One region of the Haloactinospora alba genome, then DNA from elsewhere that is predicted to be linked to it. Evidence: predicted binding sites of a transcription regulator. Region 1 holds the regulator's gene; each other region holds the start of a gene.
What was found. Region 1 encodes HrcA, which represses chaperone genes, less so after heat shock. Its sites were predicted from a motif close to TTGGCACTCTCNNNNNGAGAGTGCCAA; they were not measured.
Positions count from the first base shown of each region.

Region 2: a site for HrcA is predicted at 4,703-4,729, ahead of groL (chaperonin GroEL). Genes of this name have one in related genera too.
Region 3: a site for HrcA is predicted at 6,906-6,932, ahead of groES (co-chaperone GroES). Genes of this name have one in related genera too.

Region 1 covers NZ_VFQC01000001.1:1,015,207-1,024,807, reverse strand. Annotated here, with positions in the region: gene FHX37_RS04725 (PhoH family protein) at 1-744, opposite strand, end outside; gene FHX37_RS04720 (histidine triad nucleotide-binding protein) at 890-1,246, opposite strand; gene FHX37_RS04715 (SigE family RNA polymerase sigma factor) at 1,724-2,254, shown strand; gene FHX37_RS04710 (hypothetical protein) at 2,694-2,888, shown strand; gene FHX37_RS04705 (hypothetical protein) at 2,917-3,615, shown strand; gene FHX37_RS04700 (16S rRNA (uracil(1498)-N(3))-methyltransferase) at 3,714-4,457, opposite strand; gene dnaJ (molecular chaperone DnaJ) at 4,495-5,646, opposite strand; gene hrcA (heat-inducible transcriptional repressor HrcA) at 5,647-6,660, opposite strand; gene FHX37_RS04685 (DUF3097 domain-containing protein) at 6,996-7,838, shown strand; gene FHX37_RS23440 (DUF4870 domain-containing protein) at 8,282-8,941, shown strand; gene FHX37_RS04675 (DUF4870 domain-containing protein) at 9,051-9,601, shown strand, end outside.
Region 2 covers NZ_VFQC01000003.1:162,925-172,525, reverse strand. Annotated here, with positions in the region: gene FHX37_RS21285 (TetR/AcrR family transcriptional regulator) at 1-131, opposite strand, end outside; gene FHX37_RS21280 (LLM class flavin-dependent oxidoreductase) at 206-1,222, opposite strand; gene FHX37_RS24015 (maleylpyruvate isomerase family mycothiol-dependent enzyme) at 1,282-2,646, opposite strand; gene groL (chaperonin GroEL) at 2,898-4,535, opposite strand; gene FHX37_RS21260 (MoaD/ThiS family protein) at 4,862-5,140, opposite strand; gene thrC (threonine synthase) at 5,217-6,488, opposite strand; SAM riboswitch class I at 6,501-6,642, opposite strand; gene FHX37_RS21250 (alpha,alpha-trehalose-phosphate synthase (UDP-forming)) at 6,910-8,349, shown strand; gene FHX37_RS21245 (GrpB family protein) at 8,588-9,169, opposite strand; gene FHX37_RS21240 (SAM hydrolase/SAM-dependent halogenase family protein) at 9,262-9,601, opposite strand, start outside.
Region 3 covers NZ_VFQC01000001.1:3,251,144-3,260,744, forward strand. Annotated here, with positions in the region: gene FHX37_RS14555 (GuaB3 family IMP dehydrogenase-related protein) at 1-360, opposite strand, end outside; gene FHX37_RS14560 (hypothetical protein) at 612-1,280, shown strand; partial or broken gene FHX37_RS23645 (DUF397 domain-containing protein) at 1,337-1,492, opposite strand; gene FHX37_RS22915 (hypothetical protein) at 1,631-1,771, opposite strand; gene FHX37_RS14570 (ribbon-helix-helix domain-containing protein) at 1,839-2,042, shown strand; gene FHX37_RS23905 (hypothetical protein) at 2,054-2,188, shown strand; gene guaB (IMP dehydrogenase) at 2,359-3,846, opposite strand; gene shbA (RNA polymerase sigma factor ShbA) at 3,968-4,600, opposite strand; gene groL (chaperonin GroEL) at 4,777-6,384, opposite strand; gene groES (co-chaperone GroES) at 6,491-6,799, opposite strand; gene FHX37_RS14595 (class I SAM-dependent methyltransferase) at 6,994-8,235, shown strand; gene FHX37_RS14600 (apolipoprotein A-IV repeat region-like domain-containing protein) at 8,609-9,601, shown strand, end outside.

The DNA of each region.
Region 1 (9,601 bases):
TTCCGCCGACGTGTTCTGCGCCTCGTCGAGGATGATGAACGAGTCATTGAGCGTACGGCCGCGCATGTAGGCCAGCGGAGCCACCTCGATCGTCCCGGACGACATGAGCTTGGTGATGGACTCGGGTTCGAGCATGTCGTGCAGCGCGTCGGTGAGGGGACGCAGGTACGGGTCGATCTTCTCGTACAGCGACCCGGGCAGGTACCCCAGCCGTTCCCCGGCTTCGACAGCCGGCCGCGTCAGGATGATCCGGTTGACTTCCTTGTTCTGCAGGGCCTTGACCGCCTTGGCCATCGCCAGGTACGTCTTTCCGGTCCCGGCCGGCCCGATACCGAAAACGACGGTGTTCTGGTCGATGACGTCCGTGTAGTGCTTCTGGTTCAGGGTTTTGGGGCGGATCGTGCGTCCGCGCGCCGAGAGGATGTCCGCGGTGAACACGTCGGCCGGACGTTCCTCGACGGTGCTGGACCGCAACATCCCCAGCGTGCGGTTGATGGCATCGGGCGTGATCTGGGTGCCGTTCTTGACGAGCTCCAGAAGCTCCTCGATCAGCCGCACCACCAGCCGCGTCTCCTCGGGGGTACCGCTGACCGTGATCTCGTTGCCGCGGACGTGTATATCGCTGTCGAACGAGCGCTCAACAGTCCTGAGCAGCTCATCCCCTGACCCGAGCAGGCTCACCATCGTGTGTTCTTCCGGCACGACGATCTTCGCCTGGGTGTTTTCCTCCGTTGACTCGACCATGATATGGCCTTACGGCCCTCTCGCCCCTGCCTTCCGTTCGGTTGGGGATGTGGGGACTGTCCAGCGCCGCCCCGCCGGAACGGTGTCATCACCGCGGCCACAGGATTCACGGCGGACGCTACCTGAATTCTACCAATGTTCCCGGTTACCCGGGTGGCCACTCCATACCGCGCCCGCCCAGCAGATGAGCGTGCACGTGGAACACGGTCTGTCCGACACCGGCCCCCGTGTTGAACACCAGCCGGTAGCCGCTTTCGGTTATGCCGTCAGCCACGGCGGCCTCGTGCGCCTCGGCCACCATCTCGTCAACGATCCCGGACTCCTCGCGCGCCGCGGTAACAGCGTCCGGGTAGTGGTCGCGCGGTATCACCAGCACATGTGTCGGCGCCTGAGGGTTGATGTCACGGAAAGCCAGGGTCCGCTTACCCTCCCGGACGATCACGGCGGGCACCTCTCCCGCCACGATCTTGCAGAACAGGCATTCGGAGTCGCTGCTGTCCACCGGTTCCCTCTTTCCTTCCTGTACTGTCCGTTCTCCCGTTTCCCATGATGCCGCACGAGAGAACCCTGTCCCGGACGGGCTTGCCTGCCGAGCGGACGTGACAGAGCACGAAACACCACGTTCCGCTTTCCCGGTGTGCTATCCCTCGCTCGGATTCCCCACGGAAAGTAACCGGCCCGGAACGGCCCGAGCGACACGCTACGGCCGCATAGGAGGCCGGGGAAACGGATCCGTGGAGCCGTCCGGCCGTTCCCATTCCCGCTGGATACCCCGGCCGGTCCAGCGGACATGACTGTTCCTGCGCACATTGTTAAAGTTGCTGCCTCGTACCCCAGCGCCAGGGCCGCCCTGGCAGGGTGAACCGTCCAGCTCCCCGGATACCAGAATTAGAAACCCGGTAGTCGAACGAAAAGAACTGATATGCCCTTTCGTAAACCCCACGACAAGGGCAGGCGTCAAACCAGCGTGACTGAAACCATGGTCGCGGGAGCATCCGCAGCGACAGTAACGGTGGAGTGGGACGCCGATCAGGCCGTGACGCAGCTCTACAGCGAGCACTACCGGCCGCTGGTGCGACTGGCGACACTACTCGTCCGGGACTACGCGACCGCCGAGGAAGTAGTCCAGGATGCGTTCGTTGCCATGCACAAAGCATGGCGCAGGCTGAGGGACCCCAACAAAGCTCTTTCCTACCTGCGCCAGTCCGTGGTTAACCGCGCGCGTTCGGTACTACGGCACCGGGCCGTCGCAGAGAAGCACACCCCCAAGGCTGTTCCCGACGTTCCCAGCGCCGAGCAGGGAGCTATGGGACAGCTGGAACGGACCGCAGTGATCGAGGCACTGCGGAGTCTTCCCTCCCGCCAGCGGGAGGTGATCGTGCTGCGTTACTACGGTGATCTCTCCGAAGCACAGATCGCCGACACCTTGGGAATCAGCCGTGGCGCGGTCAAAAGCCACTCGGCACGCGGCATCGCGGCGCTCCGCTCGGCCCTGGACCAACCCACGTAGCACGTTTCCGTTCCTCCCCGCCCTGGAACCGACCACCCCCCACGACAGACGACAACCAGTAACGTGTTCCCCCGTCGGAGGACGGAAGCCTCCCCCGACGGGACCAGGACCGCCGCTACCAGCACTAGCCACCACTACGAAGGGAGGTGACCCGGTGGCCACGTTCCACCCGGGCCAGCAGCCCCACCGGGCCGTGCGTGGCCGGCGCCACGTTCCGGGCCCCGGTCCCGCCGCGCCCCGCCGCACACGGCAGGCGCTCCTCCCCGAGGCCGGGGGTGCGGCAAGGTACACCCTCCCGGTGAGGGCACACGATCCGGAATGCGCGCGCGGAGAGGCCGCCGGAGGTCCCCCCGGACCCCACAGCGCCACCTCCCGGGACCGGAGGAAGCCTCGGGAGCACCATCCCGCCCCGGCCGTTGGGTTCCACAGCGGGAACCCGGTGCGAACGGTCGTGCCCCCGCGGGAGAGAGCGGGTACCCGTACCGACCGGGTCGCCGCGTGTGTCACGGACAGCGGAACCCGCACCGCCAGCAACGGAACCGGGCACGGCACCCGGCATCACGTCCGTCTACTGCAGCGGGCGGACGGCCACACCTACACCAGGAAGGAGGACGGCGCTTCCTCCCCCGTCTGACGGTGGGGGATCCCGCGCCAATCATTCGATGACCGATCCTTCCAACGACGACTTCGAAGAGCGTCTCCGCGCGGCCCTGCGCGCAGAAGCCGACTCCGTGTCCCCTTCTGCTGATGCGTTGGAGAAGATTCGTACCCGGACCGAGCGCAACCGGCTCGCGTTCTGGATACGGCTTCCCTGGCTCCGTCCGCTGCTCGCTGTGGGGGCAACGGTGGCCATCGCGGGATCGGTTCTCGTCGGCACCCCGCAGGTACGTGACCAGATACTCCCGGGATCCTTCACTCCGTCAGCGCACCATCGCCCCACTCCCCCCACGGACACTCTCGGTCACGCGAACAGCGAGACCACGGTCCGGGAGGAGAGCAAACGCGAGGAGCATCAACAACAGGACGGGCCCCCGCCCGAACAGCCGTCTCCTCCCCCGGCGCGGGAAGACAGCGGCGACGACGAGCGGGAGGTGAGCTCCCGCTGCGCCACCGTCCCGCCGGAAACCGACGGTCCGACGACCGCGAGCACTCCCGAGCATGGCGGAACCCCAGGCGAGCGGACATCCGAGTGCGAGCCTCCCCAACAGCCCAGCGGGGAGAGCCCCGACGCGCCGCAGGGGGACGAGAGCGGCGACGACGAGCCCGACGATGGGGGAGAAACGAGTACGAGTCCCACGTCCGAGCCGGAGGAGGACAGCGGCACGTCCCAGAAGGACACGACCCAGCAACCACCGGAATAGCGGACGCGTCCGGTGTCCGGTGCGCCTCTCCCGCCGACGGGCGGACGTGCGGCCTGGGGGTTTCCGTAGCGCGGGACACGGCAGCGCGGCGGCGAGGGTTACCAGCGCTCGCAGCGTGTCTGGAGGACGGAGAGCGCCGCCACCCCGGCCGTGGAGGTACGCAGCACCGTGGGGCCCAGTAGTGACCGCACCGCTCCGGCAGTGTCGAAGGTCCGCAGCTCAGTGTCGGTGAACCCTCCCTCGGGGCCGACCACGAGCACGATCCCACCGGACTCGGCACTGTCCCCGGGCACCACCAGCTCGGACAACCGGTGACCGGATTCCTCGTGCAGGACGATTCCGAGGCCGGAAGCGCTGATCAGGGAAGCTACCCCGTCCGTGGTCGCCGGTTCGGTCACCTCGGGTATGCGGCTGCGACGCGCCTGTTTGGCGGCTTCCCTCGCCGTGGCCCGCCACTTGCCCAACGCTTTGGGGACACGCTCGGGCTTCCATCGGGTCACGCACCGTTCGGCCGACCATGGGACGATCGTGTCCACACCGACCTCGGTCATGCTCTCGACGGCCAACTCTCCCCTGTCTCCCTTGGGCAGAGCCTGCACCACGGTCAGCCAGGGACACGGCACCGGGTCGGTCGCCCGCTCCTCGACCGCGCAGACCAGGGTGTCCTTGCCCACCTCGGTCACCATGCAACGAGCGCGCGTACCCGCACCGTCAGTGAGCTGCACCACGTCTCCGGCGGAGAGGCGACGTACCGTCGCAGCGTGTCGCCCCTCCGCGCCGGAGAGCACCACCCGTTCGGTGTCGAGCTCCCCGGCGCCAGTAACGAAGACCGGAGGTGTCACGCGTTCCCCTCTTGTTTCGCCACGTACCGCATCCCGACTACCGGGAACTGAACGCGCCGCGCAGTTTGGAGAAGAAGTTCCCGTGTCCGGGACTGAACTTGCCGGGCGGGTGGTCCTCGCCCCGCAGCTCGGCGAGCTTGCGCAGCAACGACTCCTGCTCCTCATCCAGCTTGGCGGGTGTTTCGACCTCGACCTGGATCTTGAGGTCACCACGTCCCCCACCGTCAAGGTGCCGGGTTCCGCGGTCCGGGAGCGTGATCACCCGCCCGGAGCTGGTGCCGGGACGCAGGTCGATCTCCTCGGTCCCGTCCAGCGTGTCGATCGTGAGCGAGGCGCCCAGCGCCGCCGCTGTCATCGGGACGGTCACGGTGCAGTGCAGGTCGTCCCCGTGACGTTCGAAGGTCGAGTGGGGACGCTGCACGATCTCCAGGAAGATGTCGCCGCGCGGCCCCCCGTTGGGGCCCACCTCACCCTCACCGGCGAGCTGGATCTGGGTTCCGTCCTCGACACCCGCGGGAATCTGCACCTTACGGGTGACTTTTTCCTGGACGCGACCCTCACCGGCGCAGTCGCCGCAGGGGTTGGTGATGATGCTTCCCTGCCCGGAGCACTGTGGACAGGGACGTGTGGTCATGACCTGGCCAAGGAAGGACCGAGCCACCTGGGACACCTCGCCACGTCCCTGGCACATGTCACACGTGTGGCGCTTACTTCCCTTGGCCGCGCCCTCACCCTGACAGGTGTCGCACAGGATCGCCGTGGGGAACGTCACGTCCTTCGTGACACCGAACGCCGTCTCCGCAAGGTCGAGTTCGACACGCACCTTGATGCTGCGTCCACGGCGGCTGCGCTCGCGGGGGCCGCGGCCTCCGCCCGCCTGTCCACCGAAGAAGGCGTTCATGATGTCGTCGAAGGGGAAGCCCGACGCGCCGAAGCCGCCGGCCGAGCCGCCGCCTCCGCCCCCGGAGGGAGCGAACGGGTCGGCGCCCATGTCGAACATCCGACGCTTGTTCTCGTCGGAGAGAACTTCGTAAGCCTGGGTTACTTCTTTGAAGCGGTCCTGTGTTTCCGAGTCGTCGGGATTGACATCCGGATGCAACTCACGGGCAAGGCGCCGGTACGCCTTCTTGATCTCATCCTGGGTCGCGTCCCGACGCACACCGAGGATCTCGTAATAATCTCTGGCCACTTACTGCCCCGCCAAAATCGAACCGACATACCGAGCCACAGCGCGTACTGCTCCCATCGTTCCGGGGTAGTCCATCCGGGTAGGGCCGACCACGCCGAGCTTGGCAAGCGACTGGTCCCCAGCCCCGTATCCTGCGGAAACGATCGAAGTGGACCTCAGCCCTTCGTGGGAGTTCTCCGCGCCGATGCGTACCGTTAGCATGGACGGATCACCTGCCTCACCGAGCAAACGGATGAGGACCACGTTTTCTTCCAGCGCCTCCAGTACCTCCCGCAGGCTAGCTGAAAAGTCCATCCCTGCGAGATTGGACGTTCCTCCGAGCACCACCTTCTCGTCGCGTTTCTCCACGACGCTCTCCAGCAACTCGGACAGCACTGATGCGGTCATCGGCCGGTCGTCTGGGGGCATCTGCGAGGGAAGCTCAGTCACAGCTGACGGAACGTCCTCTAACCATCTACCCGCCAGGGCCCGGTTCAATACGTGGCCCAGGTTCTCCACGGCCTCTTCCGAGACCTGCTCGGCTCCGTCGACCACCCGCTGCTCCACCCGACCAGTGTCGGTGATGAGCACCATCATCACCCGCTGGTTCCCGAGCGGGACGAGCTCTACGTGCTGCACCGCCGACCGGGTCAGGGAAGGGTACTGAACGATCGCGACCTGCTGGGTGAGCTGGGCGAGCAACCGCACGGTACGCCCAACGATCTCGTCCAGGTCGACGGTTCCGCTCAGGAACGACTCGATCGCACGCCGCTCCGCCACGGACAACGGTTTCACCGTGGACAGGCGATCCACGAACAGACGGTACCCCTTGTCTGTCGGGATCCGTCCCGCACTGGTATGCGGTTGGGCGATATATCCCTCTTCCTCGAGAGCGACCATCTCGTTACGTATCGTCGCCGAGGAAACCCCGAGGCTGTACCGGTCGGCGAGTGCCTTCGAGCCTACTGGCTCGTTCGTAGCCACGTAGTCCTCGACGATGGCACGCAGAACCGCGAGTTTGCGGTCGTCGAGCACGCGCTCACCTCCTGGCACTCTATCGTCTCAAGTGCTAATTCTATGTTGCTGTGCAAAGCCGACGCTGCCCAGGGCGGCTCTCCCGGCCCTCGGGGCAGGACAGCGGACCCCGCGGCGTTCCCGGTTGCCGCGGGAACACCCGTCAGTACGGGCCCGTGTCCGGTCTTTCCCACTGTCCGTTCCCGTTCCCGCCCGGGTGCCATTGCCATACGACGGGCACGGCCGCAACCCCGCTGACACGCGGGCGGGAGGAACCCCGCCTACCAGCGGGACACACGTGTCTCTTCTCATTCATCGCCCGCCGACAACGGCTGTGTTCAGTAGAATCCGCGGCTGTGCGCACGAATCCGGGAAAGAACTATGGCAGCGACGTTCTGGCGGGGGAATGGCGGCGCCCCCGCAGGGGGAGTGTTCCCGAGATCCCCGCCGAGCAGGGGCTGGTCGTCGAGACAGCCGACGAACGGTTCTGCGGTGCCATTGTCGGCTGGGACAAGAACACTGTCACCGTGGAGGACCGGCACGGTAGACAGCGGGTGTTCGACCTGGCCCCCGCGGCCTTCCTGATGGACGGCCGCCCGGTCACGGTGGTCCACCCCGCCCCGGAGGCCACTGGTCCCGCACGCAGCGCCTCGGGGTCACTCGCTGTTCCGAGCGCCCGAGCCCGCGTTGCCAGGGAGAGCCGGATCTACGTGGAGGGTGTGCACGACGCCGAGCTGGTGGAGAGGGTCTGGGGACACGACCTGCGGGTCGAGGGCGTGGTCGTGGAGTATCTGGAAGGGATCGACCACCTTCCCGCGGTGATCGACGAGTTCGCTCCGTCTCCGCAACGGCGGCTTGGTGTTCTTGTGGACCACCTCGTTCCCGGGTCGAAGGAAAGCGCGATCGCCGAGCAGACCCGTTCCGAGCATGTCCTGGTCACGGGCCACCCCTTCGTCGACGTCTGGCAGGCGGTGAAGCCGTCCTCACTGGGAATCAGCGCGTGGCCCGAGGTACCGCGTGGAGTTCCGTGGAAAGAGGGGGTACTCAACGCCCTGGGTTGGGACACGGACCCCCCGACGGCGTGGCGGCGTATTCTCGCCTCGGTACGATCCTTCGCGGATGTGGAACCTGAGCTTCTGGGGCGCGTCGAAGAACTGATTGATTTCGTCACCGATCTCCCAGCGGAGGGGGAGCAGTAGTCTCAGCTGCGAGAAGGGCACTGGTCCGTGCCATGATTCACCCGACGGTTCCGGCATGGTCACGCGGCGCTGGCACCGTGGGTCCTCGTGCGGGGACCGGAGGGACCGCCGGTGGCCTGGTCAGCCGCACACGTCGGTCGTAACCGTTGTGAGCCGCCGGGAAGGGAGGGACCGGTGGAGCCGTTCCAGCCGGCGCGATCCCCGAGCCGAAAGTGTTCTCCCCTCGTCCACCGGTACGTGCTCTGCCCACGGTCACCGCTTGTACCGTCGACAGTCCGGACGACTTCGTCCACACTGCCAGAAAGGAGAAGGGCGTTCCCTCCCCGCCGTGCGCAGCTCGGCCTCACGCCCCGAAACGCTGATGAGTGAGACCCCACCGAACCAACCGCCGCCACAGGAACCGCCCGCCAACGGACATCCCGCTCCCGGCCCGCAACAGCCCGGTGGATATCCGGACCACACGCGGTCGGGGTCCGGGGGGCAGCCGGGGCAGGGCCCTTCCCCGCAACAGCCTCCGCAGGGCTACCAACAACCCGCCCCCAACCACCCGGGGGGGCGCCTACCCGCCACAATCGCCACAGGGCTACGGGCAACCCAGCGGCGGGCAGTACCCGCAACAGCCGCCGCAGGGCTACGGACAACAGCCCGCTCCCAACTATCCGGGAGGCGAGCAGTACGGTTACCCACCACAGCCACCACAGGGCTACGGGCAACCCAGCGGCGGGGCTCCCGCGCCCCAACAGGCGGGAACCGCCGAGGACCCCACCTGGGCCATGCTCGCTCACCTCTCCGGTGTGATCCTGGCGTGCCTGGGATGGTTGCCGGCGCTCGTCGTGTACGCGGCCCGGAAGAACCAGTCGGGCTTCATCCGGAGCCACGCGAGCGAAGCGCTCAACTTCCAGCTCACGCTACTCATCCCCTACGTCCTCTCCACGGTCGTCTACCTCTGGCTCGGAATGTACTTTCCGGACATCTCCTGGATCGGCTCCGTACTCATCGCGGTGTTCTGGGTGCTGTCCATCCTGTTCGGGGTTCTCGCTGCTGTCAGCGCCAACAGGGGGAAGTGGTACCGCTACCCGGTGGCGATCCGAATGGTGAGATAGCTCCCCGCCGCCCAGTGCGGTCGGGGCGGATCAGCCGTGCCGGCGATGTCGGCACGGTGGACCACAGTCCGGTGCTGTGCTCCAGCGCCACGGTTGAAGGAGGAAACACATGGGTTACCCGAACCCCCCGAACTCGCCATACGGGGGGCATGGCGACCAGAACCAGTACCCGGGCGGTTACGCTCCGCCACCGGGAGGGGATCCCGGTTACGGTTCCGGACCGCAGCCCAGCCAGGGTGGTTGGCCGGCTCCCCCACCCTCGGGCCCGCAACAGCCCTATCCGCAGCAGGGACAGCCGGGGCAGTACCAGCAGCAGCCCGGACAGTATCCCGGCCAGTATCAGCAGCCCGGGCAGTACCCGATGCAGTACCAGCAGCCCGGCCAATACCAGTACCAGCAGCAGCCCGGTGGGATGCCCTCCTCGGACGATCGCACGATGGCACTGCTCGCGCACCTCGGCGGCCTGCTGTTCTCCCTGCTCGTTCCGCTGGTGCTCTACCTGGTGAAGAAGGACGAGTCACAGTACATCAAGCACCAGGCGGCCCAGGCGTTCAACTTCAGCGCCACCGTCCTGATCGGCTACTTCGTCTCCGGGTTGCTGTCGATCGTCCTCATCGGCCTCGTGCTGCTCCCGATCGTCATGATCGTCCACCTCGTTTT
Region 2 (9,601 bases), on a different contig from region 1:
GCGACCTCGGCGAGCGTGAGCCGCTCCACCCCCACGCGCCCCACGGCGGACCGCACGGCTGCGAAGATGCGCTCGTCGGTGACGGTGCGCGGCCGCCCCGGCATCGGTGTCTCCTCCTGAGGTTCGGGCACGCCTCAGATTATCCCCGCTCGGTGCGGGGTGTCCCACCACGGCCCGACGGAGCCGCGGCTTTCCCGGACGCGGCCTACTGTCCGGCCGGAGCGGTGAGACCGGCGACCCGGGCCAGGCGCCGGTAGGAGTCCAGCATCTCCTCCCGGTCGAAGGTGCTCATGGTGACCAGCACCTCGTCCGCTCCCGTCCGGGAGACGAGCCCCTCCAGCGCGGCGCCGACCGTGTCCTCGGTGCCGTGGATGTGGCCGCGCATCGCCTCGTCGAACCGTTCCCGTTCCCGCGGGGACATCCCGGCCGGGTCGCTCCGCTCCGGCGGCTCCAGCGGCGGGAACACCCCGCGGGTGCGGGCCTGGGCGTGCGCCCACGCCTCGGGGACGAGCAGCTCCCGGGCGCGGGCGTCGGTGTCGGCTACGGCCACGGTGCCGGACACGACGACGTAGGGCCGGTCCGCCCACGCGGAGGGCCGGAACCGCTCCCGGTAGCGCCCGATCACCCGCAGCATCTCGTCCTCGCCGCGCACCGGCGCGACGACGACGGGCAGTCCCGCCTCGGCTGCGGTCTCGGCACCGGAGCCGGTGGCGAGCACGAACGGGGCGGGCCGCAGACCGTCGGCCGGGTTGGCGTGCACGTTGGGGTGAACGTCCTGCTCACCGGTGAAGTATCCGAGCAGTTCCGCGAGCTGCGCCCCGAAGCCCTCGGCGTCGTCCTTGCTGGTGCCCAGCGCCCGGCGGATGCCGCCGGTGAACGCCAGCGACCGGCCCAACCCCATGTCGATCCGGCCCGGGTGCAGCGACTCCAGCACGCCGAACTGTTCCGCCACCACCAGCGGGCGGTGGTTGGGCAGCATCACCCCGCCCGTTCCGGCGCGGATGCGGTCGGTCGCGGCGGCGATCGCGGCGGTGAGCACCGTGGGGGCCGTCCCCGCCACGCCGGGGACGCTGTGGTGTTCGGAGACCCAGAAGCGGTGGTACCCCAGCGCTTCCGCCTGGCGTGCGAACCGGACCGTGTCCCGCAGCGCCCGCGGCTGGCTCGTGCCCGCGCGGTTGCTGGACCGGTCCAGAACCGAGAGTCGGGTGGAATCCGCTATCACACCGCGGTGCAACACACACGCGCACGCGAAATTCCCGGATCGACCCGGGTGCGGCGGTTTCACGCCATGGGCGGCAACTCGGGTACGGCCGAGGCGGCGTCGGCGACGCGTTGCCCGTCGCGGTAGGCGGCGAGCCCGTCGGCCCCGGCCCGGCCGGACAGCCAGGCCACCAGGGCGGCGGCAGGGCCCTCCACGGTCAGTTCCGGACCCTCGTGCTCGGGGACGCCGTACTCGCGGCGGGTGTCGGTGGTGACCAGCCGCAGACGGTGCGCCTCGCCGCTGCCGGGGCGCGTGAACCGTTCGGCCAGGGTGGACAGTTCGTGTGCGACGAAGTCCGCGGGCCAGTGGCCGGGGGTGTATCCCGCGTCCAGGTCCACGTGGTGGTACTCCAGTTCCCGCAGCCGGAACCACGGCAGCGAGCTGGCCGGGAGGACGCTGCCGGAACGCATCCGCACCGCGAACGTCCAGGCGTCCTGCGGCAACGTGTCGACGGTGCGGGCGAACTCCTCCGCCGTGGCGCGGAGGTCGGCCAGCTGGTCGGCCAGCGGCCTGGGCGCGCCCTCCTCGATGTCGCTCTCCCGCGCCTCGGGCCCGGCGTACATCGGGACCTGCTCGCCCCTGCCGGCGCCGGCGAGCGTCCCGGTGAGGGCGTCGGCGTTGCGCGCCAGGTGGGCGAGCACGTGGCCGCGGGTCCAACCGGGGCACAGCGACTCCCCGCCCAACCGTTCGGGGGTGAGCTCGGCGGCGGTGGCCGTCAGCCGCTCGGTGGCGGCGGTGACGGCGGAGAGGACCTCGCGCGGGGAGTCGGGGTCGAGGGCGGGTTCGGTCATGGGGGGGCTCCTGTGGCGTCGGCGTCGCGGCGGGAGAACGGTTTCCCCGGCCCGGGAGGGAACGGTACCGAAGGCCGACGGGTTCGGGGGACCGACCCTCCGGGAGGGTTCAGACGTCGACGCTCTCCCCGGGACGCAGGCGGCGGAGCTCAGCGCCCGCGCGTTCGCTCTCCCGCTGGAGCACGTTGTCCAGCACCATGGCGCCCCACTCGTTGATGAGCCCGTCGTGGACGGCCCCGCCTCGCGCAGGTAGGTGAGCATGGCGGGGACGGTGAGCCACGGTGCCTGGCCCGGTACCAGCAGGGTGGGGGCGTCGATGACCGTCAGCGCGTCGCCGGGGTGGAACACCTCGCCGTCCACGAGGAAACCGACGTTGTCCGCCGGTTCCGTGTCGGGGTGGCTGTGGTGGTGCTTCTCTCCCACCACGGTGATGTCGAAGCCCGCGACCGACAGCGTGTCGCCGTGGGTGACGAGGACCGCTGAGACGCCGTCGAACGCCTCGGGTTCGGGGGTGAGCGCCCCGGGGTCGATGGTGACGGCCCCGGATTCCTTCTCCAGCCGCACGCAGGCGTGCCCGTACTTGGTGATCCGCACGTCCGCGCCCCTCCCCGGCCGGTGGTGTCCCGTCCCCGCGGCGCCCTCCGCTCCCCCCGCGGAACGCGGCGCGGAGGAGGTGGCGCGCCGGCGGCATCCTACCCCCGCCCCCGCCGCACGGCCGGTGGGGACGGGTCGGGAGCCGCGGGGACGGGACAAGCGAAACGGGCGGCCCTGGTACGGGGCCGCCCGTTCGCCACAGTGCGCGGGAGGCGCAGCTAGTCTTCGGGGTTCCGCCGGTGGCGGGGAACTTAGAAGCCCATGCCGCCCATGCCGCCGGTGGGGTCGCCACCGCCGTCCTGCTGTCCGCCCTTCTCGGGCTTCTCGGCGATGACGGCCTCGGTGGTGAGGAACATGCCGGCGATGGAGCCCGCGTTCTGCAGCGCGGAGCGGGTCACCTTGGTCGGGTCGATGACGCCGTCCTTGAACAGGTCGGTGTACTCGCCCGAGGCGGCGTTCAGGCCGACGCCGGCGTCCAGGTTCTTCACCTTGTCGGCGACAACGCCGGGCTCGAGGCCGGAGTTGTGCGCGATCTGCTTCAGCGGCTCCTCGATGGAGCGGCGGACGATGTCGGCACCGACCGCCTCGTCGCCCTTCAGGTCCAGCTTGTCGAAGGCGGCGACGCCGGCCTGCAGCAGCGCCACACCACCGCCGGGCAGGATGCCCTCCTCCACGGCGGCCTTGGCGTTGCGGACGGCGTCCTCGATGCGGTGCTTGCGCTCCTTCAGCTCCACCTCGGTGGCGGCGCCGGCCTTGATCACCGCGACACCGCCGGCCAGGCGGGCCAGCCGCTCCTGCAGCTTCTCGCGGTCGTAGTCGGAGTCGCTGCGCTCCATCTCGGCGCGGATCTCGTTGACCCGGCCGGAGATGGCGGTGGCGTCGCCGGCGCCGTCCACGATGGTGGTCTCGTCCTTGGTGACGACGACCTTGCGGGCGGTGCCCAGCATGTCAAGCTCGGTGTTCTCGAGCTTGAGGCCGACCTCCTCGGTGATGACCTGGCCGCCGGTCAGCACCGCGATGTCGCTGAGCTGGGCCTTGCGGCGGTCGCCGAAGCCCGGTGCCTTGACAGCCACGGACTTGAAGGTGCCGCGCATCTTGTTGACCACCAGGGTCTGCAGCGCGCCGCCCTCGAGGTCCTCGGCGATGACCATCAGCGGCTTGCCGGCCTGCAGGACCTTCTCCACGACCGGCAGGAACTCGTTGTTGTTGGAGATCTTGGAGTTGACGATGAGGATGTAGGGGTCCTCGAGAACCGTCTCCATGCGCTCCATGTCGGTGGCGAAGTAGGGCGAGATGTAGCCCTTGTCGAAGCGCATGCCCTCGGCGAGCTCCAGCTCCAGCCCGAAGGTCTGCCCCTCCTCGACGGTGATGACGCCTTCCTTGCCGACCTTGTCCATCGCCTCGGCGATGGTCTCGCCGATCTGGGGGTCACCAGCGGAGATGGAGGCGGTGGAGCCGATCTGCTCCTTCGTCTCCACACCCTTGGAGATGTTCGCCAGCTCCTCGCTGATGCGGGTCACGGCGGACTCGATGCCGCGCTTGATGCCCACCGGGTTGGCACCGGCGGCGACGTTGCGCAGACCCTCACGCACCATCGCCTGGGCCAGGACCGTGGCGGTGGTCGTGCCGTCACCGGCAACGTCGTCGGTCTTCTTCGCGACCTCCTTGACGAGCTCGGCGCCGATCTTCTCCCACGAGTCCTCGAGCTCGATGTCCTTTGCGATGGACACGCCGTCGTTGGTGATGGTGGGGGCGCCCCACTTCTTCTCCAGAACGACGTTCCGGCCCTTGGGGCCCAGCGTCACCTTCACGGCGTCCGCGAGCTGGTTCATGCCGCGCTCGAGGCCGCGCCGGGCTTCCTCGTCAAACGCGATCAGTTTGGCTGCCATAGACTTCTTGTCCTCCCGAGACCGGGCTGATACGCGAAGGAACGAGCCGACGCCCGCGACGGACGACCGCGGCACCCTCACAGCAACCCCGTCTGCCGGAGACCGCGGCCTCATCGTCTCGATCCTGGGCTTAGCACTCCTGCATCCGGAGTGCTAACGCTTCTTTTTTAGCACTCTCCCGGGGAGACTGCAAACGTCGTGTCCACGGTAACGCCGTCGGCGAACCCGCAGGACACCTCACCCGCGCACACGAAAACCCGCGCCCGTGTCGCGTTCACTCACGGGCGCGGGTTGACAGGTTGCCCAGCGGGGCGCGCGGCGCGCGGTCAGCAGCCGCCCGCCACCGCCGGGATGATCGAGACCTGGGTGCCGTCCGCCGTCGCGGTCTCCAGCCCCTCGGCGAACCGGACGTCCTCCTCACCCACGTACACGTTGACGAACCGGCGGATCTTACCGGAGTCGTCCACGATCCGGTCCAGGATTCCGGGGTAGTTCGCCTCCAGGTCGGCCAGCACGGCCTTCAGGTTCTCCCCCTCGGCCGTCACCTGCGCCGCGTCCTTGGTGTAGCTGCGCAAGATGGTCGGGACACGGACATTAACGCTCACGGTCACTCCTCGGATGGTTGGCAGCCGGCGCGCGGCCGGCGTTCGGGCGTCCGGCGCTCGCACCGCGACGACGCGGTCAGAGCAGCCCGGCGTCCTTGAACGCGTCCAGGGACGGCGCGAGGGTCGCGGTGACGCCGGAGTCCACCGCGTCCAGGGTCTTGAGGCCGTCGCCGGTGTTGAGCACCACCGTCTCGGCCTCCGGGTCCAGCGTCCCCTCGGCGAGCAGCGAGCGCAGCACGCCGGTGGTGACGCCGCCGGCCGTCTCGGCGAACACGCCCTCGGTCCGGGCGAGCAGCTTCATCGCGTCCACGATCTGCCCGTCGTCCACGTGCGCCACGGCGCCACCGGTACGGGCGCAGACGTCCAGGACGTAGGGGCCGTCGGCGGGGTTCCCGATCGCCAGCGACTTGGCGATGGTGTCCGGCTTCACCGGCTGGACGACGTCGTGGCCCCGCTCCCAGGCGCCGGCTACGGGTCCGCACCCGCTGGCCTGGGCACCGAAGATCCGGTACGGGCGGTCCTCGACCAGCCCGGTCTTGATCAGCTCCTGGAAGCCCTTGTCGATCTTGGTGAGCTGGGAACCGGACGCGATCGGTACGATGATCTGCTCCGGGAGGCGCCACCCGAGCTGCTCGGCGATCTCGTAGGCCAGCGTCTTGGAGCCCTCCGCGTAGTAGGGCCGCAGGTTGACGTTGACAAAGCCCCAGCCCTCACCGGCCGGGTCTCCGATGAGCTCGGAGCAGAACCGGTTGACGTCGTCGTAGGTGCCGTCCAGCGCCACCACCTTGCCGCCGTACACGGCCGCCATCACGACCTTGCCCCGCTCCAGGCCGGCCGGGATGAACACGCACGACTCGAAGCCGGCGCGGGCTGCGGCGGCGCCGATCGCGCCGGCGAGGTTGCCGGTGGAGGAGCACGACAGGGTGGTGAACCCGAACGTGCGGGCCGCCTCCACCGCCATGGCCACCACCCGGTCCTTGAACGAGTGCGTCGGGTTGGCGGAGTCGTCCTTGACGTGCAGCGAGCGCATCCCCAGTTCGCCCGCGAGCCGGTCGGCGGCGACCAGCGAGGTCAGGCCCGGGTTCATGTTCGGCAGTTCGGCGACGTTGCGCGGGACCGGCAGCAGGTCAGCGTACCGCCACATGTTGGCGGGACCGCGCGCGATGGCGTCCCGGGTCACACGGGTGCTGTCGAACTCGTAGGCGATCTCGAGCGGGCCGAAGCAGAACTCGCACGCGAAACGCGGGCCCAGCTCGTAACGGTGGCCGCACTCCCGACAGGACAGGGCCGCGGCGGGGCCGAAAGCGTCGTTCGCCGTCGGATGGGGTTCGGTGGCGACAGTCGCCATGCGAGGCGTCTCCCCTCATCTTTCCGCGGAACCGATCTGGTACCGGGCCGGAGTTGGCACCTGCCAGGCGGCCTCGCAATTTCCGCGAGAAGCGCGCGCCTAGGTGGTTGCCGGGGCTTCGCAGGGCCGGTCCCTCCACCCCTCTGGATGAGCAATATGAAATTTGTTGCGGATCCGGTTCGGATTCGCGGGTCACCCTAACCCACGGGGTGTCCGTTTTTCCACCAATCGTGACGCGGGTAACACCCCCGCGTCCCCGCCGGTCGCGCGCACCCGCCGGCGTTTCGGCCCGCACAGCGGGTTTGCGGCCCGGCCGCGGAGGCGACACCGACAACACCTACCGTGGCCGCCGCGCTCCCCACAGGGAGCGGTCGGCACCCGCGGACAACGACACGATCTCACGTGAGAGGTGGGCACTCAGGTGGACAAGGCGCAGCTCCTCATCGCTTCGAACCGGGGTCCGGTCTCGTTCGTACACCGACAGGACGGTTCCCTGGAGCACCGGCGTGGCGGCGGAGGCCTGGTAGCCGGGATGAGCTCGGTCGCCACCGAGTCCGACGCGCTGTGGGTGTGCGCGGCGCTGTCCGACGCCGACCGGGAGGCCGCGGCGGCCGCGCCCGACGGGCGGATCGACCACACCGGTCACGCCCCGGAGGGGATGCGGGTACGGATGCTGGACATTCCCGCGGACACGTTCGCCAGCGCCTACACCTCCGTGGCGAACTCGACCCTGTGGTTCGTCCAGCACATGCTGTACGACGTCCCGAACAAACCCGCCTTCGGTAGTGGCTTCCGGGCCGACTGGGAGCGGTACCGCGAGTACAACACCGCGTTCTGCGAGGCGCTGCTGCACGGTGCCGCCGGCGACGCCCGCGTGGCCGTGCAGGACTACCACCTCTCCCTCGTGCCGTGGATGCTGCGCCAGCGCCGCCCCGACCTGCGGATCACGCACTTCTCGCACACCCCCTGGGCTCCGCCCGAGTACTTCCGGCTGCTGCCCACCGACGTCGCGCGGGAGCTGTTGGAGGGCATGCTCGGCGCGGACCACCTGGGGTTCCACAGCCCCCGCTGGGCCGACGCGTTCCTGGACTGCTGCGCGGCGTTCCTCAACGTGGCCGTGGACACTGCGGCCCGCACCGTGGAGTTCGGCGGCCGCGTCATCACCGTGGGGGTGCACCCGCTGGGGGCCGACCCGGGCGACCTGCGGGAAAGGGCCGCCGCCGCGGACGTCACCGAACGCCGCGAGACGCTGCGGCGCCGCGTGGGCGACCGGAGGACCATCGTGCGGGTGGACCGCACCGAGCTCTCCAAGAACATCGTGCGCGGGTTCGCGGCCTACCGTGAGCTCCTCACCACTCGCCCCGAGTGGCGCGGCGCGGTCACCCACCTCGCCTTCGTCTACCCCAGCCGGGGCGACGTTCCGGAGTACCGGGAGTACACCGAGACGGTGCGGAGCATGGCCAAGGAGATCAACGACGAGTTCGCCACCGCCGAGTGGACCCCGCTGGTTCTGGAGATGGACGACGACTTCCCCCGGTCGCTGGCCGCCTACCGGATGGCGGACGCGCTGCTGGTGAACCCCGTCCGGGACGGTATGAACCTGGTCGCCAAGGAGGGGGTCACGGTTTCCGACGACGGGTGCGCGCTGGTGCTGTCCACCGAGGCGGGCGCGGCCGACGAGCTCGGCGCGGACGCGCTGCTCGTCAACCCGTTCGACGTCACCGAGACGGCCAACGCCCTGCACGCCGCGCTGTCCATGCCCCGACAGGAGCGCGCCGCGCGCTGCGGGCGCCTCGCCGAGGCCGCCGCCGCGGCACCCCCGCAACGGTGGTTCACCGAGCAGTTGCGCGCGCTGCGCTGACGCGCCGGCGGTGCGGGGACCGGCTCCCGCCCGGCGGGCGCTCGCCCCACCGCGAACGGCGTCCACCGGACAGCCTAGGTCCTGTTTTTCGGGCGCTGTTCGTCGCGAGCGGCGTCTCCGGTGCCGCCCGGCACGGCCGAGGAGGGAGGCGGAGCGGACCCTCCGTCGACCGACGAGAACGCCGCCGGGCGGTGTGCCGGGGCGGCGCGCAGCAGGACAAGCGTCCGAAAAACAGGACCTAGGTGTCGGGGGCGCGGGCGAGGATCGCCTCCACCACGTCGGACTTGGCCTCGGCGTACTCCCGCGCGCTGTGCCAGTCGTACCGCGCCAGGTCCTGTTTCGCCCGGTCGTAGACCGCGCGTTCGTTCTCGTCGGTGCGTAGCCGGTCCCGGAACAGCAGCATCCGCTCCGCCTCCGGGGCTCCCTCGGTGAGGACGTACAGGGTGGCGTTGACGTCGGGACCGCGGAACGTGCGGCGTCCGCCGCGCTGCGGTTCGCGGGCGAGCAGCGTGTAGCCGGCGTGTTCCAGTGCCGGGCGGTACCGGTCCTCGTCGGTGGCGTCGGCCACCAGCAGCAGGATGTCCACGCACGGGTGGGCGCTCAGTCCGGGGACGGCCGTGGAACCGACGTGTTCGATGCGTAGCGCACGGGCGCGGAGGGCGCCCCGGACCCGGTCCGCCTCCCGGCCGAACAGGTACGGCCATTTCGGGTCGTAGTCCGACAGTTGGACGCGGCCGTCGGCCAGGGCGGGGCTGTCGCGTACCGCGGCGGTGTCGTCACCGCGCATGGGCAGCGGCTGGGTCCTATCGCTGGAGGGCATGGCCAAAGCGTCCGGGTGACGGGGTGCGGCCGTCAAGTCGGCGACCACCCGGTGAGACGCCTCCCCCGCCGCGGAAGGACGGTTTCGGCACGTCACACCGGGTTGGCGGGTATTTCCGAAACCGGGACCAGGTCCACCGGGTCTCCCGCGCGCAACCCGAACCCGTGGGCGGCGTCCCCGCCGTTCTGCGCGAGGGCGAGGTAACCGGCCGAGTCCGTGAGCAGCAGTGGTTGCCGGTGGGCGACCGAGGCGAACGTGTCGGCGACGGGCACCGTCCACCGGTTCCCGTGCGCGCGCACCTCCACCCGCTCGGGGGTGCCGCCGGGAACCGTCCGGCTGAGGTCGCTGGCGAACACGCTCAGCTGGCAGTTCCCGAACCGGTCCACAGCCCGCACCTCGCCGCCGGCCGCCGTACCGGAGACCTCACGCCGC
Region 3 (9,601 bases), 2.2 Mb from region 1:
GATCAGCTCCTCCTGGATGGGAGCGGTGTAGATCTCCTGGAGCCGTTTGGTCGCGGCCGCGTCGTCCATCTCCGCGATCTCGGCCAGGAGCGGTTCGGGGTCCTCGTAGCGGGTCCACAGCCCCTCCAGGTCGAGCACACCCAACCCGCCGTGCTGTCCGATGGCGATGACGCTCTGCGGCGAGGCGACACTGTCCATGGGGCTGGCGACCAGCGGCATGTCGAACCGGTAGGCGTCGATCTGCCAGGTGAGGGACACCTCCTCCGGGTCACGGGTGCGCCTGGCCGGGACGATCCCGATGTCGTCGAGCTCGTAGGCGCGGCGTGCGTTCTTGCCCAGCCCGATCTCCGTCTGCGCCAAGGCTTCGACCCCCTCTGCTGTGTTTCACCGGCGGGACTGCCGGCGCGGTTCACCGACGGCCGAGTTTACCCGGGTGACGACCCCGTTCCCGCCCCGGTGGTGGGCACGGGCCCCGCGCTGGCCGCCGTCGGGCTGGAGTGGAGGACCTGCCGCCGGGAGGCGCTCGGGCACTCGGCGGCGGTGCGCGGAAGAGGCCGGGAGGGTCCACGACGGGCTTCTGTTCCCGTTGCCCGCTCTGTTTGGGTAGAGGCATGGACGCCACCCCCCACACGACCCCCGACCCTGACGTGGTCGCTTACGCGGAGCACGTCCTGGACCTGTACGGGGAGCCAGCGGACGGTTCCGCCACCGGTGGTCCCTACCTGCCCCAGGGCTACGGGGCCTCTCCCTCAGAGGCCGGTACTGTCCCACCGCCGCCGTACCCCGCGCCCGGGCCGGAGGGGACGAGCGGAGGAACACCGGCCGCCGGAGCGCCCGCCCTGGGTGCTCCGCCGCAGGGCGCTCCCGCTCCGGGTCCTCCCCCGCAGGGCGTTCCCGCACCGCCTCCCCGGCGCCGGCCCGGCCCTCTCAGGAGACTCTGGGACTCGGTGCGGGATCCGGAAACCGTCAGGGCCCGCGGCCGGCAGCGCCCCTACGGCGAGAACGCGTCCCAGGCGCGGCGGGATCTCACGCGCAGTCTGGAGAGCTACAGGACCGAGCCCAGCAACGACCACCATCTGGAGCTGCTCCACGACATCTCCAGGAGCCTGCACGAGCATCTCCGTGTCCAGGCGGAGGCGGCCCAGGAGCAGCGGGACCAAGCCCACCAGGCCCAACGGGACTCGACGGTGTCCCGGAGGATCGCGCTGGCCAGCATGGTCTTCGGCGCGGCGGGGTGGATCGTGGCCCTGAGCCAACTACTCCTCGACGCGTTCGGATAGCCGCGCCTTCCCGGCTACCGGCGCCCCGTCCTCAGAGGAGGGAGCCGGCACCGGCCTCACAGCTCACCGCGACGCACGCTGGCCAGGAACACGTTCCACTCCCGGGCGGGAACCGACACCCGGTCGCCCTTCCGATGCTGGGTGTCCCGCATCCACACACGCCGAGGCTGCTCCGCAACCTCAAGGCAGTTTCCGCCATCCGGCCCCGAGTAGCTGGATTGATGCTATTCAAAGCTCATCTTCAGAGTCCTTCCGGAAAAGCTCGAATCATCCCAGTCGACTCCTGTGGTGACAACGCCCCACGTTCGGTAGATGCGAAGACCGTACCGAGGACCTCAACTTCTTGGAGATCATCGGAGAGTTCTCCCCAGTGCGCTCTCTGCATAGGAAATTTCCCCCTCCACGCCCTCCAGGATGAGCTTGTCCTCGGTGGTCACCTCGGCCTGGGAATAACGGTCCTTGGAGGACGACCGGCCACGCATCTCCCCCATCGAGCACAGCGTTACTCTCGAACGCGCCTCTTTTATCCGGATTCCCTTGGAGTGGCACCATCAAGGTATGCCGATAGCGCCCCGCCTTTCCGACTCCGAAGCGGCCGCCCTGCGCAGTCTCGCCGAACGCGAGAACCGTTCGCTGCAGGACGTCGCCAGAGAGGCGATCCGCGAGTACGCGGAGAACCGCAGTAGGACTGAACTGCTCGACCAGATCCTCGATGAGGAACTCCCGCGCTACGCCGAGGCGCTGGAACGGCTCGGCCAGTGATTTATCTGATCATGCCCGGGTTTATCCACGCCGCCGAACGGACGTTCGGAGGCGAGACCGTCATCCGCAACCACGGGTTACTCGCCTCGGCACTGGCTCGACCACAGGCAACGGTCTTCGGTAAACGTGCCGACACCCGCCTGTAGGAGAAGGCCGCGGCTGTGCTCCACTCCCTGGCCCGCAACCACAGGGGAGCCGGTCCAGCTCATCGGCGGTCTCACCTTCCCCAGCACACCGGCCACGCTAAGTGCCGGGCGCGCCCCTTATCTCCCGGAGACGGCGCGCCCGACGGCACACGGCCGCCAAGGACCACGTCTCACCCCTGGTAGTTGGGGGCCTCCACCGCCATCTGGATGTCGTGCGGGTGGCTCTCCTTCAACCCGGCGGAGGTGATCTGCATGAGCTGGCCGTGCTCGCGCAGATCGGCGACGGTGCGGGTTCCGGCGTACCACATGGACTGCCGCAGCCCACCGGTGAGCTGGTGCGACACCGCGTGCAGCGGCCCCCGGTAGGGAACCTTGCCCTCGACACCCTCCGGGATGAGCTTGTCCTCGGTGGTCACCTCGGCCTGGGAGTAGCGGTCCTTGGAGAAGGAGCGGCCCCGCATCGCCCCCAGCGAGCCCATGCCCCGGTAGGTCTTGTACTGCTTGCCGTTGATGAAGATGAGCTCGCCCGGGCTCTCCTCCACACCGGCGAGCAGGCTGCCCACCATCACGGTGCTCGCGCCGGAGACGAGGGCCTTGGCGATGTCACCGGAGTACTGCAGACCGCCGTCGGCGATCAGCGGCACCCCCGCCGGCCCGGCCGCCTTGGCGCTCTCCATCACGGCGGTGACCTGCGGCGCCCCCACACCGGCGACGACCCGGGTGGTGCAGATGGAGCCCGGCCCGACACCGACCTTGACCCCGTCGGCGCCGGCGTCGATCAGCGTCTGGGCGCCGCCGCGGGTGGCGATGTTGCCGGCGACCACGTCCACACGGGAGTTGGCCTTGAGCTTGGCGACCATGTCGGCGACACCGCGCGAGTCTCCGTGGGCGGTGTCCACCGTCAGGAAGTCCACGCCCGCCTCCACCAGGGCCCGGGCACGCTGCTCCCCCTCGGGCCCCACCCCGACGGCGGCGCCGACGATGAGGCGGCCGTCGGCGTCCTTGGTGGCGTCCGGGAACTGTTCGCGTTTGATGAAGTCCTTGACGGTGATCAGCCCGCGCAGCCGGCCGCGTTCGTCCACCAGCGGCAGCTTCTCCACCTTGTTCTCGCGCAGCAGCCGGTAGGCCTCGTCCCTCTCGACGCCGACCGGTGCGGTCACCAGCGGCATCGGTGTCATGACGTCGCGGACCTCGCGGCTGCGGTCCTCCTCGAACCGCATGTCGCGGTTGGTGACCATTCCCACCAGACGCCCCTCGGCGTCGGTCACCGGTGCGCCGGAGATGCGGTAGTGGCCGCTGATCTCCTCCACGTCGGCCAGGCTGTCGTCCGGGCGGCAGGTGACCGGGTCGGTCACCATGCCCGCCTCGGAGCGTTTCACCAGGTCGACCTGGTCCGCCTGCTCCTCGGTGGTCATGTTGCGGTGCAGTACTCCGGCGCCGCCCTGGCGGGCCATGGCCACGGCCATCCGGGCCTCGGTCACCGTGTCCATCGCGGCCGACAACAACGGGATACGCAGCTCGATATTGCGCGAGAGGCGCGTTCCGGTGTCGGCTTCGCCCGGCTGCAGGTCCGAATAGGACGGCACCAGCAGAACGTCGTCGTAGGTGAGCCCCGGCGGCAGCACCTTGCCGCCCTCCCCAGTGAACAGCTGCGTCATCAGCATCTCCAACCACTCGCGCCTGTAGTCTCATCCTAGGACGCCAGTGGAGGGGTGCGGTGCCCAATCCCGAGGTCGTGACCGCCGGAGGCGTGTGGGCACGGCCACCCGCCGGCGCCGGTCAGCCGAGCCGGTCGAGGGGACCGCTCGCCGCCAGGTGGCGCAGCCGGGTGAGGGCGCGGTGCTGGGCGACCCGCACCGCCCCGGCGGACATGCCCAGGGCGTGGCCGGTCTCGTCTGCTGTGAGTCCCGCGATCACCCGCAGCACCAGCAGCCGCCGCTGCTGGTCGGGGAGTTCGTCCAGCAGGTCGCGCGCGTGTTGGGAGTCGAGGGCGCGGACCGTGGCCTCCTCCGGGCCGGGCCGTTCGTCGGGGTGGTCGGGGACGGTGTCGGTGGGGAGGTCGGCGCGGGAGGTCTTGCGTAGCGCGTCGGCGACCTTGTGTGAGGCGATGCCGTAGACGAACGTCGCGAACGGGCGCCCCATGTCCTGGTAGCGCGGCAGCGCGGTGAGCAGCGCGATGCACACTTCCTGGGCGACGTCGTCGGAGTGGTGGGTGGCGCCGGAGACGCGTGCCAGGCGTGCCCTGCAGTAGTTGAGGACCATGGGGCGGACCTCCCGGATGAGGGAGTCCACCGCACCGTGCTCGCCCCGGAGCGCACGCGAGGTCAGGCGGTTGAGTTCCGTGTCGTTCGTTTCGCGCCGGGTGGGCGTTCGTTTGGCGCGGCCGTCCCGCGCGGCGCGTCGATCGGTCACATCTGGAATGGTGCCCCGCACAGTGGACTCACCCGGCACAGTCAGAGGCTACAGAATGGTCACATTTCACTGTAAGGGCGGAAACACACACGTGTGCCCCGGGAGTGTTCCCGGGACACACATGGTAGGAGCTCACGGCTCGGCGGGCGCTGTGCCGCGCTGCCGCGCCGGAGGTATCAGTGGCCGTGTCCGTGACCGGACTCGGACTCCTCCTCTTCCGGCTTGTCCACGACCAGCGCCTCGGTGGTGAGCAGCATGCCGGCGATGGACGCGGCGTTCTCCACCGCGGAACGGCTGACCTTGACCGGGTCGATGATGCCCTGGCTCATCAGGTCGGCGTACTCGCCGGTGGCGGCGTTGTAGCCCTGGCCCTTGCCGAGCTCGGCGATCTTGTGCGTGACGACGTAGCCCTCGGCGCCGGTGTTCTCCGCGATCCAGCGGGCCGGCTCCTGCAGCGCGCGGCGCACGATGGCCGCGCCGGTGGCCTCGTCGCCCTCCAGGTCGATCCCGTCGAGCGCGGAGGCGGCGTGCACCAGGGAGGCACCGCCGCCGGAGATGATGCCCTCCTCGATCGCGGCGCGGGTGGCCGAGATCGCGTCCTCCAGACGGTGCTTCTTCTCCTTGAGCTCGACCTCGGTGGCGGCACCCACGCGCAGGACGGAGACGCCGCCGGCGAGCTTGGCGAGCCGCTCCTGCAGCTTCTCCCGGTCCCAGTCGGAGTCGCTGGCCTCGATCTCCTTCTTGATCTGGCGGACCCGGTCGTCCACGTCGGCCTGGTTGCCCGAGCCGTCCACGATCGTGGTGTCGTCCTTGGTGACCGTGATGCGGCGGGCGTTGCCCAGCACGTCGAGGTCGGCGTTCTCCAGGGTGAGGCCGACCTCCTCGGCGATGACCTGGCCGCCGGTGAGGGTGGCGATGTCCTGCAGCATCGCCTTGCGGCGCTCGCCGAAGCCGGGCGCCTTCACCGCGGCGACGTTGAGCTGGCCACGGATCTTGTTCAGCACGAGCGCCGCCAGGGCGTCACCCTCGATGTCCTCGGCGATGATCAGCAGCGGCTTCTTGCTCTGGGCGGCCTTCTCCAGCAGCGGGAGCAGCTCGTTCAGGTTGGAGATCTTGCCCTGGTTGATCAGGATGTTCGCGTCCTCGAGCACCACTTCCTGGCGCTCGTTGTCGGTCACGAAGTAGGGCGAGACGTAGCCCTTGTCGAACTGCATCCCCTCGGTGAAGTCGAGGTCCAGCCCGAACGTGGGCGACTCCTCCACGGTGATGACGCCGTCCTTGCCGACCTTGTCGAAGGCCTCGGCGATCATGTCACCGATCTGCTCGTCCTGAGCGGAGTTGGTGGCCACGTAGGCGATGTCACCGCGCTCCTCCACGGAGCGGGCGTTGTTCACCAGCGTCTCGGAGACGGCGCGCGCGGCGGCGTCGATGCCGCTCTTCAGCGACATCGGGGAGGCGCCGGCCGCCACGCTGCGCAGGCCCTGGTGCACCAGCGCCTGAGCGAGAACGGTGGCGGTGGTGGTGCCGTCGCCGGCGGCGTCGTTGGTCTTGGTGGCGACCTCCTTGACGAGCTGAGCGCCGAGGTCCTCGTAGGAGTCCTCCAGCTCGATCTCACGCGCGACGGTCACGCCGTCGTTGGTGATGGTGGGTGCGCCGTACTGCTTGTCGATCACGACGTTGCGGCCGCTGGGGCCCAGGGTCACCTTGACGGAGTCGGCGAGGTGGTCCACACCCCGCTCGAGGGCGCGGCGGGCCTCGTCCTCGAATTCCAGGATCTTCGGCATAGTTACGAGTCCTCGCAAGTACGTGGGAATCAAAAACCGCCCCGCCCGGCGTCGCGCCGGCCGGGGCGGGAGGTCATGTCAATGACGCCGGGAAGCGCGGTCGGCGCTACTTCTCGACGACCGCCAGCAGGTCGCGGGCGGAGAGCACGAGGTAGTCCTCGTTGTCGTACTTGACCTCGGTGCCGCCGTACTTGCTGTACAGGACGATGTCACCGACCTTGACGTCCAGCGGGGTGCGGTTGCCGCTGTCGTCCAGGCGGCCCGGCCCCACGGCCAGAACCTCGCCCTCCTGCGGCTTCTCCTTCGCGGTGTCCGGGATGACGAGGCCGGACGCGGTGGTCTCCTCGGCCTCGAGCGTCTTGACAACGACGCGGTCGTCAAGGGGCTTGAGTACGGTCTTGGTGGCGGTCGACACGGTTGTGACCTCCCCCTCCATGGTCAATGATCCGAAACGGCACGCTAGCTAAATGGGGCGACCACGGCGGCCTGCCGTCGCGGGTGCCAGACCGGCCTCGTCGCGATTAGCACTCTACCTTGGCGAGTGCCAGTATGGAACATTAGTCGGGCCCACACGGCTCGTCAAACAGCGGATAACAGGAGAGCAACCCGGTGACGAGCGACCCATCAGCGGCACTGCAGGCCCTGCGCACCCCGGATGGGCAGCGGCTACTCGGCGCGGTGAGCGCCGCGGACGCCGCGGCCGATCCCCTGGCTGCGGCGACCCGACTGCGCCGCGATCCCCACGCGCGCGCGGCCGCCGGCGACGACGGCGCCGACGACGTGGCCGCGGCGGCGCTGACCCAGATCCGGCTGCGGGACCGGGCACGCGCGAAGTTCGGCGATGAGGCCGAGGCGATGTACTTCACCACCGACGGGTTGGAGCAGGCCACCCGCCTGACCGTGGCCCGGCACCGGGCCGGGAGGTTCGCCTCCGCCCTGGCACCGGGTTCGCTCGTCGCGGACGTGTGCTGCGGCATCGGCGCCGACACGCTCAGCATGGCGCGTGCGGGACTGGCGGTGGAGGGCGTCGACAGCGACCCGCACACCGTGGCCGTCGCCAACGCCAACATCGACGCGTGGGGCGTGGGCCAACGCGCCACGGCACGCGTGGCCGACGCGGAGGCGCTCGACGCGGGCGCCTACGACGCCGTGTTCTGCGACCCGGCCCGCCGGGGCCAACGGGGCCGGGTGTTCGACCCCGACGCCTACTCGCCGCCGTGGTCGACCGTGCTCGGGCTCGCCCGCGGCGCGCGCGCCGCCTGTGTGAAGGCCGCCCCCGGGATACCGCACGAACGCGTCCCCGAGGGGGCCCACGCGGAGTGGGTCTCGGTCAACGGGGAGGTGAAGGAGGCGGCCCTGTGGTTCGGCGCCCTGGGTGGTTCCGGGCGCCGGGCCACACTGCTGCGGGAGGGCTCCGCGGAGCCCGCGACACTCACCAGCGCGGCCGAGGAGGACTCCGCGCCCGTGGCCGCGCCCGGACGCTACCTGTACGAACCCGACGGCGCGGTGGTGCGCGCGCACCTCGTGGCGGCCGCCGCCCGCGAGGTCGACGGAGCCCTGCTGGACCCGCACATCGCCTACATCACCGCCGACCGGCTCGTGGCCACCCCGTTCTGCCGGGCCTACGAGGTCACCGACGTACTGCCGTTCTCGGCCAAACGGCTCCGGGCCGTGCTGCGGGAGCGGAGGGTCGGGACGGTAACGATTAAGAAACGCGGTTCGGCCGTGGACGTGGACAAGCTCCGCCGCGACCTCAAACCCTCCGGGCCGAACTCCGCCGTTGTGGTCCTCACCAGGATCGACGACCGCCCGGTGTGCCTGCTCTGCAAAGACGCCGCCTCCGCCCGGTGACGACGTGTCCGGGGTCACCGGCCGCCGCGGGCGTGACCGCGCCCCGGCGGCGTACTAACGTGACTCACGCGGGCGGCTGCGAAAATCCCGGATCTTTGGCACTTGGCCCAGGCAGCCAGGGCCTGTGTCGTTAAACTGGCCCCGCTGAATCCTTCCCCTCTCATCGCGGGTTTGTCCGACGGAACCACCGGGCGGTCGACAACAAGTGGAGTGTTCGCCATACGTCGTCGCTGCACCATCACGGAACGCCAGGGAACAGCTCCCGCCTGTGGCGCCCGCGCCGGTGCGCTCCCGGAGCCCGCCGGGATCCGTCGAGAACACCATCCATCCGCGGCCGAAACCGGATGGGCGTCAGACCAAAAGGAGCACCTCGGTGGAACAGACCAACCAGGACTTCCTCAACGGAGGAGGCCAGACCGGGATCTCCGACCGAATGCGGGATCTCCTGTCCCGAGCCGCGCAGGACCAGGCCTCCGAGCAGAAAACGCAGGGGGCGGTCAGCGAGGAGATGCGCCAGCGGCTCGAGGGCATGGAGTGGCTGCTGCGCGAGTTCCGCGAGCGTGAGTTCGCGGCGCTGTCCGAATCGGTCGCGACGATCCAGACCCGTGTGGACGAGCTCGCCTCGCGCCCGCCGGAGTGGGCCGAGACGCTGGCGGAGCACATCGAGTCGGTCGGTGAGCGGGTCAAGCCCCTCAGCGAGATCCCGTCGATGCGGGAGGACATCCACGGCATCGCCGGGAACCTGGAGACCACGCTCTCCCGGCTGCAGACGGTCGCCGACGCGGGCGAGCGGACCGAGAGCCAGATCGAGGCGCTGACCACCCGCGTGGAGGAGCTCGCTTCCAACGTGCAGGAGCGGTTCGCGCGGCTCGACGAGGCGATGGCCTCGCTCACCTCCCGCGCCGAGGCGCTGGAGAGCTCCCTGAGCACCACCACCGAGCGTCTGGACTCCCACCACGAGACGTTGACCACGACGATCTCCGAGGGCCGGGAAGCGCTGGAGCAGGCCGTCAGCGACGGCAAGGAAGCCCTGGCGGCCACCGTCAACGAACGCCACGACACCCTCGCGACAACCCTCCAGGACCAACACACCACCGTCACCAACAAACTCGACACCACCGAAGAAAACCTCCGCACCACCACCAACGAGACCCACACCGCCCTCACCAACAAACTCGACGAGAACCGGGCGGCGCTGGAGCAGGCCGTCAGCGACGGCAAAGAGGCCCTGGCGGCCACCGTCAACGAACGCCACGACACCCTCGCGACAACCCTCCAGGACCAACACACCACCGTCACCAACAAACTCGACACCACCGAAGAAAACCTCCGCACCACCACCAACGAGACCCACACCGCCCTCACC